2 linked regions of the Methylotuvimicrobium sp. KM2 genome follow. The protein of the gene in region 1 interacts with the protein of each later gene in a pairwise test. Links are inferred from orthologs where the notes say so. Each region holds a gene or a part of one and is shown in the gene's direction. Other genes may lie near its edges.

What was found.
Region 2: the proteins of cysE (region 1) and cysK interact in binary tests that used the Escherichia coli proteins (3 or more experiments, as listed by UniProt). The link is inferred for Methylotuvimicrobium sp. KM2 from one-to-one orthologs.

What each region holds. Positions count from the first base shown.
Region 1 is NZ_CP150634.1:1,663,355-1,676,278, forward strand. The notes cover bases 4,475-7,446. They hold cysE (serine O-acetyltransferase), read left to right. Parts: upstream 4,475-5,568; coding sequence 5,569-6,324; downstream 6,325-7,446. Other genes in these bases: suhB (inositol-1-monophosphatase), read right to left, coding at 4,475-4,745; WJM45_RS07105 (RNA methyltransferase), read left to right, coding at 4,838-5,566; WJM45_RS07115 (Rrf2 family transcriptional regulator), read left to right, coding at 6,692-7,171; WJM45_RS07120 (cysteine desulfurase family protein), read left to right, coding at 7,184-7,446. Also shown: WJM45_RS07085 (motility protein A), read right to left, coding at 1-387; WJM45_RS07090 (slipin family protein), read right to left, coding at 1,322-2,086; WJM45_RS07095 (nodulation protein NfeD), read right to left, coding at 2,079-3,479; more of suhB, read right to left, coding at 3,936-4,474; more of WJM45_RS07120, read left to right, coding at 7,447-8,290; WJM45_RS07125 (iron-sulfur cluster assembly accessory protein), read left to right, coding at 8,766-9,089; WJM45_RS07130 (TIGR03862 family flavoprotein), read left to right, coding at 9,203-10,429; mgtE (magnesium transporter), read right to left, coding at 10,551-11,900; WJM45_RS07140 (porin), read left to right, coding at 12,439-12,924.
Region 2 is NZ_CP150634.1:1,792,768-1,795,615, forward strand. It holds cysK (cysteine synthase A), read left to right. Parts: upstream 1-873; coding sequence 874-1,824; downstream 1,825-2,848. Other genes in the region: recR (recombination mediator RecR), read left to right, coding at 1-395; WJM45_RS07650 (histidine triad nucleotide-binding protein), read left to right, coding at 406-744; WJM45_RS07660 (TatD family hydrolase), read left to right, coding at 1,848-2,510; WJM45_RS07665 (tRNA threonylcarbamoyladenosine dehydratase), read left to right, coding at 2,503-2,848.

The sequences.
Region 1 (12,924 bases):
TTCATCCGGCGCGATGCCGTCGACGACCAACATCAACGCATTGCGAATGAAAGGGTCCTTGATCTTAAGCATATCCTCTTCCAATGCCAGCAAGCCCCCTCGGCGAGCTCGGTCGGCTAATTTAACGAATAAATTAATTTGCGCATGCGGATTCGGCTTTTCCATTCTAAAGCTTTGCCAAATATATTTCGGCAACATGGCGAAGGTTTTTAGCGGGTAAGCCATCATTGTCGCACCCAGCGTACCGCCGATGACCAAAATGATCGACGGTCCGTTGATTAAGGAAAAAGGGTTTCCGTGGTCCAGCAATACAGCGACGGCAATCGCGCATAAGGCGACAAATGGACCGAAGATGGTAGCAAAATCCATGTAGACAGGTTGTTTCACAGGGTCTCTATTCTATTTAGTTGTATGGCTAAGATTGCATGGCATGATGCAAATATCTGCAAACTTCTTGGTTCCAGAAAGTTATTATACTCATCGTAGATGAAAATTCGGCCTCGGGGTGCCCGTTAAAGGAAGCCGTGAACCCAGCATCTAAATCCAGCACCTAAATTCCATAGGTCTTTGGCAATGATTCAAAATCATGGCTTATTTAGGTGCTGGATGAATTATCCAAGACAATTAACCACCTGATTAGCAAGTTTCTTCTGTTAAAGCCCAAAGATCAGCATATCCCTGGCAGGACCGGGTTCGCAAGCCATGCGGGTCAAGCTAAAAACGGCCAACCCACATCACGCTCTTTCCCAAGCTGCAGCTTGGGAAAGACACCCCGGAAGCTCCCCCTTCGACATGCTCAGGGCAAGAGCTTCCTGAGACCGACACAAGCTCCGCACATTCTCAATCAACCCCGACTGACTCGCTCGCTCGTTCAATCTTTCTTGACTGTCGGGAAGCTAGAGCTTTCTGAACAGGTTACCCAAGCAGGAGCTTGGGTAACAGCATATTGTAGTTTTTGCGACTACGACTGCCCTCTGCTCGGACACTTGGCTTCGGTAAGATGAAGCATCTTGCTAATCAGGATTAACCATGGCCAATGGGCTATGGAATTTAGGTGCTGGATTTAGGTGCTGGGTAAATACGTCCATGTAGGCTCTATGCCAATTCTATGCTGGTCCCTCACCTAGCGTTAGGTGAGGGACCGCGCACCCCGGTGCCTCCTCAGGCACTGCCGAAATTTGAAGTACGAAAGGTATAGGTAATCTCCTGAAATCCTTCATGAACTTCATGGTTAAACTGCCGAGTTTAGGTTGAGCAGTACCGACACTCGTGCTTAGATTGCATGATTGGAAGAATCCGTTTCAGCATCCTTCGCATCGGCTTACGAGCTCGCATCGGGGGCTTGGCCTTTGATGATATTACTGACGATGTCGATCGGCAGCGGAAATACGATCGTTGACGATTTTTCCCCGGCGATTTCGGTCAACGTCTGCAGATAGCGAAGTTGTATGGCTTGTGGCTGTTGCGCGAGTATTGTTGCGGCCTGCAATAATTTTTCGGAGGCTTGCATTTCGCCTTCCGCATGAATGATTTTCGCTCGGCGGGTGCGTTCTGCTTCGGCTTGCTTGGCGATAGCCCTTACCATGCTTTCGTCGAGATCGACATGCTTTATTTCAACATTCGCGACCTTGATGCCCCAGGCATCGGTTTGCTGGTCGAGAATCGTTTGGATGTCGATATTCAATTTGTCGCGCTCGGCCAGCATTTCGTCCAGTTCATGTTGGCCTAACACGGAGCGGAGCGTCGTTTGCGCCAGTTGGCTGGTGGCTTCGTAAAAATTCTCGACCTGAATAATCGCCTTGTCGGGATCGATGACTCGGAAATAGACTACGGCATTGACCTTGACCGAGACATTGTCGCGGGATATGACATCTTGCGACGGCACGTCCATGACGATGGTGCGGAGGTCGACCCTGACCATTTGTTGAATGATCGGGATCACGATTATGAAGCCGGGTCCTTTGACTTTGTAAAAACGGCCAAGCATGAAAACCACGCCGCGTTCGTATTCACGCAAAATTTTAAATGCGCTGATCAATAACAGCAAGGCGAAACTGCCGAAAATTAAGCCGAAATATTCAAACATCTTTGTGCTCCTGGTTGGGTGTGGAATTAACCTCAAGGATAAGGCCGTTCCGACCGGTTACGCGAACCCGCTGGTTTTTTTTGAGTGCTTCTCGGCTGTGGGCTTGCCAAATTTCGCTGTGGATACGGACGGGGCCTAGGTCGGTGAAATCGGCAAGTGCAATACCGGTTTCGCCAAGCAATTCTTCCCGACCGGTTACGATGGGCTTTTGTCTTGATTTTAACAACATGCCTAAGGCGAAAATCAAGAATGCCGCGCTGGTAAGCGCGAAAGCGCCGACTAGGGCAATGTCGATGCCGAATCCGGGGGCATCGGTATCCATCAGAATGACGGAACCAATCACAAACGCGGTCAAGCCGCCGAAACCGAGTATGCCGATACTAGGTACGAAGGCTTCGGCGATCATTAGTGAAATCCCTAAAAGAATCAATGCGAATCCGGCATAGTTAATCGGTAAGACTTGAAATGCGAAAAGCGCCAACAATAAGCAAATGCCGCCGATGGTGCCCGGGACGATGGCTCCGGGATTGGAAAATTCGAATATCAGGCCGTAAATTCCGGCAATAAGTAAGATATAAGCGATATTCGGATTAGTAATGACTGCCAATAATTCGCTTCGCCAGTCAGGCTCTAGGGCTTGAAACGCTGCATTTTCTGTAGATAAAACGATATCGCGCCCGAGTACGTTAATTTTTCGTTGATCGAGTTGTTTTAATAATTCGTATCTATCGTTAGCCAGGACATCGACAACATTGAGTTTTAGGGCTTTTTCGGCCGAAAGACTTGCCGCATCTCGAACAGCTTGCTCTCCCCAATCGGCGTTTCTGCCGCGCATTTCGGCCAGGCTTCTGATATAAGCAACTGCATCGTTGATGGCTTTTTGCGCCATTGCGTTTTTAGGCGATTTGCTTGAAGAAGTCTGGTCGGCGGATTGATCTTTGCCGGACTGTTCGCCCGGCGCTTCGGTTGGACCGATTAATTGTACCGGTGTAGCGGCGCCAAGGTTGGTTCCCGGCGTCATTGCGGCGATATGGCTTGCGTAAAGGATATAAGTTCCGGCGCTGGCGGCTCGTGCCCCGCCCGGTGTGACATAAGTGATCACTGGAATCGGGGAGGCAATGATTTTTTTAATGATTTGCCGCATGGATGTGTCAAGACCGCCCGGCGTGTCGAGCGTGATCAAGATCGCTTTAGCCCCGGATTCGGAAGCCTTGTCCATGCTGCGCTCGATATAGTCCGAAGTTGCAGGACCAATAGCATCTTGAATGGTTAATTGAACAATCGTTGTTGCGGGAATGGCGGCTTGATTGTTTTCAGCCGAGACGGAATTGATAAACATAGCCATGACAAGAAGTAGCGGCAGGACTGTGCGGCGTTCGATGTGTCTTTTCATGAATGGCTACCTGACTGTTCCAAGCAGATGCGACTGTTTCGAGTCTACGCCATGAATGGCTTGTCGGCAATAGTTGTTATTTATTCGGCCGGTGCTTGCTAGGAAAGGAGTCGTGTTTGTCGCTCCTGAATACAGGCGGGGGATGTTGGGATGAGTTTTATATCCATCATTTCTGGTTCCCACGGTCCTCCGTGGGAATCCGTACCTTGGCTGTCGAAACCAGATTGGTATGCGTTCCCACGCTGGAGCGATGGGAACGAGGAAAAATCTCCCCCAGCCACTCTTTTTCAAAGAGGGGAATAAAACTCCGAGGACCTTAACTTAATGGCATTGACGGTCCTCCGTGGGAACGAGACAAGGCCTTCCATTAATCCAAGCCAAGTTGGTTTTCAGCTAGCTCCTCTCTTTAATTTCTATGTTAGGAGAAGTAAATGCTCGCTCCACCGAAGGCGGATTTTATTTCGCTTTTAACCGAGTCAATGCTTCGGTAACATGAGGTTCGATGGCTTTATACATGATCTGATGCATTTTGGGATTGCCGGCAATGACGTTGCCGGTTTCCATGTAATTATCTTGAAAGGCAAAATCGGTGGCGACGCCGCCGGCTTCCTTGATCAGCAGGATGCCGGCAGCCATATCCCAAGGATGTAATCCGATTTCCCAAAAACCGTCGAGTCTGCCGATTGCGACATAGGCTAGATCGAGTGCTGCCGCTCCGGCCCGGCGTATACCAGCGGAATCGGCATGTATAGTGCGGAACATGCCAAGATAGGCGTCTAGGTGTTGCTGACTCTTAAACGGAAAACCGGTTCCGATCAGTGCGCCTTTGAGTCCGGCTTGATGAGTCACGCGGATGCGCCGGTTATTCATCATCGCGCCGCCGCCGCGTTCGGCGGTAAACAATTCATCGCGTAACGGGTCGTAAACCACGCCGAGTTCCAGTTTGCCTTTGACTTGCAGAGCTATCGATACGGCATAGACGGGAAAGCCGTGTAGGAAATTGGTCGTGCCGTCCAGCGGGTCGATAATCCAAACGAAATCGTTGCCTTTGTGTTCGCCGCTTTCTTCAGCCAAAATCGCATGATCGGGAAAGGCGGTTTTAATGATTTTGATGATTTCCTGTTCGGCCATGCGGTCGACCTCGGTCGCGAAATCGTTGATGCCTTTCCTGTTGATTTGAAGTTTTCCGACATTGTCGGCCGAGCGTGAAATAATCTCGCCGGCGTTCCTGGCGGCGCGCACGGCAATATTGAGCATGGGATGCATGATATTAGATACGAAGCTAAATTAGAAAATATCAATAGCATATCAAATCTTTTGTTAAAATTTTCCGTTTTTTCAAATGGCGGGGCTACGCTTTGTTGTCGAATATTAAAATCGTATTGGTCGAAACCTCTCATCCCGGCAATATTGGAGCGGTTGCCCGGGCCATGAAGAACATGAACCTTAAAGATTTGGTTTTGGTTGCGCCGAAGCAATTTCCCTGCGCGGATGCCACTGCCAGAGCTTCCGGAGCGGATGATATTTTGAGTTCCGCTTTGGTTTGCGACAGCTTGCAAGAGGCTGTCGCCGATTGTTCCATTGTGGTGGGAACCAGTGCTCGTTGCAGAACGATTAGTTGGCCGGAGTTGACGCCTAGAGAATGTGCGGATCTCTTGAAAACCGAAGCGGTCGACCATAAGGCTGCGATCGTATTCGGTAGAGAACACTCCGGGTTGAAAAATCATGAATTGGACCTGTGTCGTTATTTATTGCGAATCCCGTGCAACAAGGATTTCAGTTCATTAAATCTTGCCGCCGCCGTGCAAGTGGTTAGTTATGAGTTATTCGTAGCCTCAGGTCAGGACTATGAAGTCACTGCCGGTGATAAAGGCAAAGGCTTGTTGGCGACAGCCGCTCAGATGGAGACGTTTTATGAACACATGATCGAAACGCTATCCGATATCGGTTTCATGCATCCCGATAAATCGAAGTCGGTGATGCGACGTTTGCGTAGAATTTATAATCGGGCTCGTCTAGAGAGTAAAGAGGTGGATCTATTACGCGGAATTTTACGAATGTCGCAAGGCAATAAAAAGAAGGGTTAATTATGTGGCGAGAAATCAAAGAGAATATCGATTGCGTGTTCGAACGGGATCCGGCAGCACAAACGGTGTTTGAAGTGATTACCGCTTATCCCGGTTTTCATGCATTGTTGATTCATAGAGTCGCGCATTTCTGTTGGCAAGCCGGTTTTCGATGGTTTGGACGCTTTATATCGCATATCGGCCGTTGGTTGACTGGGATCGAAATTCATCCGGGCGCGACGATCGGCAGACGTTTTTTTATCGATCATGGCATGGGGGTCGTAATCGGCGAAACTGCAGTGATCGGCGACGACTGTACGCTTTACCATGGCGTTACGCTAGGCGGGACCTCATGGAACAAAGGTAAGCGACATCCGACCTTGCTTGACGGAGTTGTCGTGGGGGCCGGTGCGAAAGTACTAGGGCCGATCGAAATCGGCGAGGGTGCGCGCATCGGTTCGAATTCAGTCGTGTTGAAATCGGTTCCGGCGGGCGCGACTGTGGTTGGGATACCCGGGCATGTGATCGATCCTAAAACCAAAAAATCCGATTCCGAGCGAAAAAAAATCGCCGCAAAAATGGGGTTCGATGCATACGGTACCAGTGACGACATGACGGATCCGGTCGCCAAGGCGATCAACCATATGTTGGATCATATGCAAGCCGTGGACGAGCAGCTTGAAATGATGAAAAAAGCACTAAAAGACGCCGGTATCGCCTGTCCGGATCAGTCCATTCCGGAAGAGGATTATAAGGGCGATAAGTTGGATGAGATTTGAAAGAGGGGAAAGGGGCAAGGTGTAAGGAGCAAGAGAAAAGATGAAAGAGGAAAGATGAAAGATGAAAGATGAAAGATGAAAGATGAAAGAGGATAGAGGAAAGGTGAAAGAGGAAAGATGAACATCTGCTGTTTTTCTTGCTCTTGGGGGACGTTATACCTTTGGCGCTTCAATTTTCGGTAGTGCCCAAGGAGGCGTAGGGGCGAATGTCTGACAAATGCTTTGCCAGTATCTGACATATGACGGGTACCTCGGTGCCGAATTGTGATTTACGATCGGTATAATTCAAATGAGCTTTTTCAAAGTTGACTAATTTGCTTGGTTAAGTATAGTAATGCGCATTGATTTGCTATTTGAGGATTAGGTTGTGCGATTAACCACAAAAGGCCGCTATGCAGTAACAGCCATGCTTGATCTGGCTTATCACAGTCAGCAAGACCCGGTCACTTTAACCGATATTGCGACTCGCCAGACTATTTCGTTGTCTTATTTGGAACAATTGTTCGCTCGTTTACGAAGAGCCGGCATGGTAACCGGTGTGCGCGGACCCGGCGGGGGATATCGTTTGAGCCGTGCGGCGAGTGAGATCAATATTGCCGAAATCATCGAGGCCGTCGATGAGCCGCTAGACACTACCAAATGTGCCGGCGAAGGCAATTGCCAAAACAACAAAGCGTGTTTAACTCATGATTTATGGATGGGGCTTAGCGATCAGATTCGGGGATACCTAAAAGGTATTAGCCTCGGCGATTTATTGACGAGACATCATGTTCAGGAAGTTGCCAAGCGGCAAGAACAAGATACAAAAGTAGTCGAAATTCATCGGCAACAAAGAGTCGGCGCCTAAGTTTTCGAAAGCATGGTCTATCTCGATCATAATGCGACGACGCCGCTCGATGAGCGCGTTTTAGAGGCGATGCTACCGTTTTTGAAATCCTTTTACGGCAATCCGTCGGCTCTGTATCGGATCGGTCGATTATCGCGTAGCGCGATTGAAACAGCTAGGGAGCAAGTAGCCGCGCTCGTCGGAGTCTCTCCCGGTCAGGTACTTTTTACCAGCGGAGGCACCGAATCGAATAATTTGGCATTAAACTCGATCGAAAGTCATTCGCGATTATTGATTTCCAGTATTGAACATCCATCCATTACGGAGCCAGTCGAACGCTTGCGAAATCGTAGTTGCTCGGTTGATGTTCTGGCAGTGGATAAAAACGGTATCTTCGAACGCGAATCTTTCGAGCGATGCTGTACGAACCGGCCTAATTTTGCCTCTTTGATATTGGCTAATAATGAAACCGGCGTGATACAGTCTATCGCCGAGTGGGCCGGCGTGTTGCGCGAACAGGGAACAATAGTTCATACCGATGCGGTGCAGGCGGTCGGAAAAATTCCGGTGGCGTTCGATTCGCTCAATGTTCAGTTGATGTCGATATCCGGTCACAAAATTTACGGCCCCAAAGGCAGTGGCGCGTTAATCATCGAAAAAGGCATGGTACCGGAACCTTTGCAACTCGGCGGCGGTCAAGAGCAAGGTTACCGAGCAGGTACCGAAAATGTCGCGGCAATCGTCGGTTTCGGTAAGGCGGCAGAATTGGCCCTGTCTGAAATGACGCAATGGCGAAACCAAATGCTTGATTTAAGGCAGTCGTTGGAGCAGGGGTTGGCGGAATTGAACGCTACTATTTTTAGTCAAGCGGTAGAGCGATTACCCAATACCGTGCAATTCGGGATTGACGGCGTCGATGGTGAGATGTTGCTGATGCAACTCGATAAAAAAGGCTTTGCGGTATCGAGCGGTTCGGCTTGCGCTAGTGGCGGCGGCATGCCGAGTCCGGTGTTGACGGCGATGGGTGTTTCCCGGGATTTAGCCAAAAGCGCTTTGCGCGTCAGTTTGGGTAAAGCCAATACCGAAGCGGATATTGCCGATTTTGTGAAATGTTTAAAAACTATTTTGAATCGAACCTAATGTTCATGAAGGCTCGGCCATCGCCCCGGCAAATGAAAGATCTCTGGTGGCGGAGGGTGCGGTCACTCGCCCGACAGGACGCCGTGAACCCAGCACCTAAATCCTATGTAATTATTCACACCCCCTATCGTTCCCACGCTCCGGCGTGGGAATGAAGACCGAGACGCTCTAGCGTCTCGTACCGCTGGAGCGGTACTCAGGCGTTCCCACGCAGAGCGTGGGAACGATAATTTTCGGGGGACTGAATAGTTACAATTCCATAGGTCTTTGGCAATGATTCAAAATCATGGCTTTTTAGGTGCTGGGTGAATACGTCCATGTAGGCCCGACGGCGGCTCCCTGCCGGCGACGCCTGTCGATCGAGCAACCGCGCCCTCTCTGGAACCGGCATTGCCAGAACTGAGTTTTGTATATCGAAAAATTAGATAATGGGTCTAAATCTACGAACTTTCACAGTAACGTTAAGAGGTGTTGAATGGCGATTTCTTTAACCGAGAGCGCGGCAAAACAAATTAAAAAACAATTGGACAAACGCGGCAGCGGTGTTGGCTTGAAATTAGGCGTCAAAAAATCCGGTTGTTCCGGTTTCGCCTATACGATCGATTATGCCGATGAAGTTCATGAAGGCGATCGGGTGTTCGAGCAATACGGGGTCAAGGTCATTACGACGCAAGACGATCTGGCCGTGATCGATGGAATCGAGTTGGATTATCGCCGCGAAGGCATCAATGAAGCATTCAAATTCAATAATCCGAATGTCACCGGCATGTGCGGTTGCGGCGAAAGTTTCTCGGTGTGATGTGAATACCCTTTAGAAAATGGTTGCGCGTCAATTCCTAATCAATCCGGTTTGTGCATAATCTTCCTAATCAGTCTCACCTGAATTCTTTTCGTCAATTAGCTTCTCCCGCTATCGCCATTATAGGCGGCGGGCCTGCCGGGCTTATGGCTGCTGAAGCGTTAAGTCAAAGCGGTGTTCGAGTCGATGTTTACGATGCGATGCCGTCGGTCGGGCGTAAGTTTTTGATGGCCGGCAAGGGCGGTATGAATATTACGCATTCCGAAGCCTACGATATTTTTTTATCGCGCTTCGGTAAGCGTGGCGGCGTCATCAAGCCGATGCTCGATGCGTTCGGTCCCGATCAACTTAGAAAATGGTTGCGCGATCTCGGTGTCGAAACTTTTATCGGCAGCTCCGGGCGCGTGTTTCCAACCGACATGAAAGCAGCGCCCTTACTGCGTGCTTGGTTGCATCGTTTGCGTGAAACAAGCGTGAATTTTCACATGCGTCACCGTTGGCAAGGTTGGTCCGAAACAGGCGAGTTGAAATTTCTAACGCCACAAGGCGAAAAATCGATTCGTGCCGATGCTACGGTTTTGGCATTGGGCGGTGGTAGTTGGTCGAAACTGGGGTCGGATGGTGTTTGGGTTGATTGTTTGGTTAATCGTAATATTCCTGTAGCGCCTCTTAGGCCATCGAATTGCGGTTTTGAAACGGCCTGGAGCGATCGATTTCGCGAGGCTTTTGCCGGGCAAGCGGTCAAATCTGTAGCGATAAGCGTTACTGCAGGCGGTATCTCGCATCCTTTAAGTGGAGAGTTTACTATTACGCAATACGGTGTCGAAGGTAGCTTGATATATGCTTTTTCGGCGCAATTGCGCGAGCAAATCGATGCAACCGGTGCGGCGATGATGCTGTTGGACTTACTACCCGAAACCGATTTACAGGCCTTGATCAAGAAATTATCCCGACCGCGAGGCAAAAATTCTCTGGCCAATTTCTTAAGAAAATCCGCCGGCATAAAAGGTGTTAAAGCCGCATTGCTGCGCGAATTAGCCGATTCGGACGATTATCGCGATATGAATCGATTGGCTTCAAAAATCAAAGCATTACCGCTTCGGTTAACGGCAACCCGGCCGCTCGACGAAGCGATCAGTAGCGCAGGTGGCGTGATGTTCGAAGCGCTCGACGACTGTTTGATGCTGAAAGATATGCCAGGCGTATTTTGTGCCGGCGAAATGCTCGATTGGGAAGCGCCGACCGGCGGCTATTTATTGACGGCTTGTTTTGCGAGCGGATTTGCGGCTGGACACGGTGTTTTGGAATGGTTGGGGAAGTTGGATAGCGGTGAGCGGTGAGCAGGGAAAGAGGAAAGAGGAAAGAGGAAAGAGGAAAGAGGAAAGAGGAAAGAGGAAAGAGGAAAGAGGAAATTAGGGCTTGACAAATGGGTTAAATTCCGCATTATTTCGCCGCTCACCGCTAAACCGGCAACCCCAATATTGCCGTTGCGATCGAGAAATAAATCAATACGCCGGCCGAATCGGCTATGGTTGTGACCAGTGGAGCGCTGGCTGTGGCAGGGTCCCAGCCTAAGCGATTCAGAATAAACGGTAGACACATACCGACAAGGCTGCCTACGATTACAATTGACACCATGCTTAACCCGACGACCAGCGCAATTTCATCGCCCCCACGGAAATGACCGACCATAGAAATAGCCATTGCCATCGTTAAGCCCAATCCCGAAGCAATGATCAATTCCCGGGCCAATAGCCGTCCCCAGTCCTTAATGCCGACATCGCCGGTCGCCAAGCCGCGAATCACTAAGGTCGCCGCTTGGGATCCTGCATTACCGCCGCTGCCTACCAGAACCGGCAGGAAAAACACCAGAACGACGTATGCTGCGATCGTGTCTTCGAAAAAAGCGATTCCCGCTCCGGAGAATAGGTTGCCGAATACCAGTAAAATGAGCCAAACGATGCGTTTGCGATAGAGTGTGAGTAGACGAGCGTTTCGAAAATTGCCTTCCAGATTACCGATTGTCGCGCTTTTATGCATGTCTTCGGTGGCTTCGGCTTCGGCGACATCCATCGCATCGTCATAAGTAATGATGCCGACCAAACGACTTTCGCTATCGATGACCGGCAAGGCCAGTAAGTCGTAGCGGCTGATGATTTTTGCCGCGTCTTCTTGTGCGGCATCGACTGAAACCGTGACGATATCGGTTGTCATGATGTCTTGGATTTTGGCCGTTTGCGGTGCCAAAATTAGTTCGCGTAGCGATACTGTGCCTAAAAGCTGGTGCTGGCCGTCGGTAACGAAAATTTGATAAATCGTTTCAGCGCCTGGAGCGGTCGTGCGGACGATATTTAATGCTTCGCTAACTTTTACATGGGCTGGGATCGCCGCATAGTCGCTGGTCATGATCGCGCCGGCGGTGCCTTCGGAATGGCTGGCCAAACGGCGCAAGTCTTCGCGTTCTTTTCTTGCGATCGAACGTAACACGCCGTCATGGCGTTCTTCAGGCAATAGATTCAATAAATCGGCGCCTTCGTCGGCGTCCATGTGTTTCAACAACAACGATACGTCGTCGTCGCTCATTTCCGCGGCGAGTTGTTCCTGCAATGTATTGGGTAAATAACCGAACACCCTGGCGCGTCGTTCATAAGACAAAAACTTCAGGATATCCAGCGCGGTCGGTAAGGGTTCTTGCTGGATTAGATCGCATAGGTCGGCCGGTTGAAATTCCTCCAAAAATTGCCGAACAACTTGATAATCCTTACGCTCGATCGAGTGACGCAGAAATGATTCGATGATCGGATGAGTCATGATCGACAATTCCTTGTGGATGCTTGTTTGATAATGCAAAAACTCGCGAGCCCGGAATAGTTTGCTGCCGGGGCGAGGTTTGGAAAGCATGTTGGGGGTTGGTGGTCCGCTAAGAGACCAGTCTGGCGATTAATATGCTATTGCGAGCGAAATGAGTTTACTGAATGCTTTTAACATTTGTCAATCGAACGATAAAGTAGCCGCAATTCCATGTGACCTTCATACTCCCTTTTGATTGAAAACCACCTAAGAATAAAAGGCATGGTGTGTGTTTATCGAGGGCCGCCGTGAACCCATCTATGGGCGCTTGGTAGCAGCGTTCGAATGCCAGGGGTGGCGTAAATGCAGATTTTGCATGGAGCAAAAATATGCCCTTCCGCCGACATCCTCGCCAAGCACACTCCGCACCCTTTTTTATTCTCAAATTGGGAATTGCTGAGGAATAATCAGAGGCTTGCTCTTTGTCATTAAATTGTAACATTTCAGTCATATTATGGCGGCCGGTTAAACATTATCACCGGATGACATCTTTATCATTATGAAATTTAAAAATTTAACGGTTGCAATTTTGTCGGTAATGGGAGTAACGGCGTCTCCCGGCGCTTCGGCGCTGGAACTCTATGTTGATAACGAAACGAAACAACTGTATGCAGAGCCGGGGCCTAATCGGACGAAATTAGGCGATTTCGAAAGAGTTGACGACAAGGCGTCGGCAAAAGCCGATAACGCTATCGCAAATCAAGCGGTTTCAGCCACAGAAAGGATGCAAGGCGAGCAAACGCTTCCTGAGGATATGGACGTCAAGATGGCGCGAGTCCGTGCCGTCGATGTCGACCCGCATGTCGATACGCGTGCCGGCGTACATACGCCGCGTAAGCCAAGGAAAAAAGTTGACGATCATTGGTTCGATCGGATCAATCTGAGAGGTTATACCCAATTACGCTATAACCATGCCTTTACAGGCGATCGAGTGGGCGGTAGCAGCACTAATCCCGAATTGCGTTCGGTAATGGATGGCGGGGTT
Region 2 (2,848 bases), 120 kb from region 1 along the record:
TGTGTCGGCTGTGTGCCGATAAATCCCGCGATTCATCGATGGTTTGCGTTGTTGAAAGTCCGGCCGATGTTTGGGCGGTCGAGCAAGCAGCAACTTTTAAGGGCGTTTATTTTGTGTTGCATGGACACCTATCTCCGCTCGATGGCATCGGTCCCGAAGAAATTGGATTGAATTTACTGGAGAATAGATTGGCGGCAGGCGATGTCGGCGAAATTATTTTAGCGACCAATTCGACCGTCGAAGGCGAGGCGACCGCACATCTGATTGCCGAGACGGCGAAGAAATATCAAGTCAAAGCCACGCGTATTGCACATGGCGTGCCGATGGGCGGCGAATTGGAGTATATCGACAGCGGCACGTTATCGCACGCGTTTAACGGACGCCGTCAAGTTTGAGGAGCTTACGATGACAGATTGTTTGTTTTGCAAAATGGTGAGCGGCGAGATCAAGCCGGATACGGTTTATGAAGACGATAAAGTCTTGGCGTTCAGGGATATTCATCCGCAAGCGCCGGTTCATATCTTGATCATTCCGAAAATTCATATTGCCACGTTGAACGAGCTTAACGATGCCGGCTTGGCCGGTCATCTATTACTGACCGCAACGAAGTTGGCGGCTCAGGAAGGCTTGTCCGAGGACGGGTACCGGACCGTCATTAACTGCAACGAGCATGGCGGCCAAGCGGTCTATCATCTTCATCTGCATTTGCTCGGCGGACGTTCGATGCGCTGGCCGCCGGGGTGATGGGTTCGCAATAAACTCTTCGCATAATGCCAAGTCGTCAGAATTCGATCGGCAAGAAAAAACTTGCCAGGTTAGGACCAATAATGAAATCATCAGGCCCTCGTCAAGTTAATAAAAACAGGAGGGGGTATGAATATTTTCGATGACAATTCATTATCGATAGGCCGTACGCCATTAGTGAAACTAAACCGTATCGCCGGCAACAAGGCTACGGTATTGGCCAAGATAGAAGGCCGGAACCCGGCTTATTCGGTCAAATGCAGAATCGGCGCGGCGATGATTTGGGATGCCGAACAACGTGGCATCTTGAAACCCGGCATCGAAATCGTCGAGCCGACCAGCGGCAATACCGGTATTGCCCTGGCTTATGTCGCCGCAGCGCGCGGTTATTCATTGACGTTGACAATGCCTGATACGATGAGTATCGAACGGCGTAAAGTCTTGGCCGCGTTCGGCGCCCAATTATTTTTGACGCCGGGCGCCGAAGGCATGAAGGGCGCGATTCAGCGCGCCGAAGAAATCGTGCAAAGCGATCCGGATCGTTATTTTATGCCGCAGCAATTTAAAAATCCGGCCAATCCCGCGATTCATGAAAAAACCACCGGCCCTGAAATTTGGAACGATACCGACGGCAGTGTCGATGTTTTGGTTAGCGGGGTCGGTACCGGTGGAACGATCACCGGTGTGTCGCGCTATATCAAACAGACCCAAGGCAAAAATATCTTGTCCGTCGCGGTCGAGCCGAAGGAAAGTCCGGTGATTTCGCAAAAATTAGCGGGTCAAGAGCTGCAACCGGGGCCGCACAAAATTCAAGGTATCGGCGCCGGCTTCATCCCGGATACGCTCGATTTGTCAGTCGTCGATCGGGTCGAACAGGTCGAAAGCATGGAGGCGGTTGAGATGGCTAGGCGATTAGCGCAAGAAGAAGGCATTCTTTGCGGAATATCCTGTGGCGCGGCTATGGTCGCGGCGATTCGGGTAGCCGAACAAGACGAATTTGCGGGTAAAACCATCGTCGTGATCCTGCCCGATTCCGGCGAACGCTATTTGAGTTCGGTGTTGTTCGACTCCCTTCATTAAATCAGGCTGAAACCCGTCTATCGATGCCGGTCGGTGCGTTGATCGATATTCACAGGCATGGCAAAGGCGAGGGCAAGGTTATTGTCAATTTCGATACTTCGGAATGGGCCGGCCCAGGCCATTGGACCGGCTATTATTCGTTAGGAATTCATCCGTGGTTTATCGAAAGGCAAGACTGTAAGGCGGCCCTGCGAACTCTAGAGTCCGCATTGGCCGATGCGAAATTATTGGCGCTCGGCGAATGCGGTCTCGATCGATTGACCGGCGCGCCTTTTTCCGAGCAAGAATCAATCTTCATCGCGCAGCTTGAGCTCGCCGAGCAATCCGGGAAACCGGTCGTGATTCATTGCGTGCGCGCCTTCAACGAATTACTCCGTATCAAATCGAAACGAAAATCCTCGGCGCCTTGGATCGTGCATGGCTTTAATAATAAGCCTTCAATCGCGGCGCGCCTGGTCGATCGGGGGTGTTATCTATCGTTCGGAAAGGCTTTGTTGCATCCTAACAGTAATGCCGCTAAGGTATTGCCCGCCGTGCCCGAAGACCGGATTTTTCTGGAAACCGACGATTCCGGTTTGGGCATCAATAGCATATACCGGGCTGCGGCGGCTATTTTGCAAATCGATTTGCCCGAACTTCAACAACGCCTCGAAAACAACTTTAACCGAGTTTTTTTACATGACTGATTTGAGCTGGCTGTCCCGTACCGAATTATTGATCGGGCCGGCCAAACTGGAGAGTTTGCAGAAGTCCCATGTTTTAGTGGTCGGCATGGGCGGAGTCGGCTCGTTCGCGGCCGAATTCATATGCCGCGCCGGTGTCGGCGAAATGACCATCGTGGACGGCGATGTGGTCGAGGCGAGCAACCGTAATCGTCAATTGCCGGCCTTGGCGACGACGCTCGGACAATCGAAAGCCGATCTCATGGGCGAGCGCTTGCTTGCGATCAATCCCGAGTTGAAATTGCACGTTAGGCACGAGTTCATCACGCCCGATACCGCGCCCGAGATATTGGACACGCCAT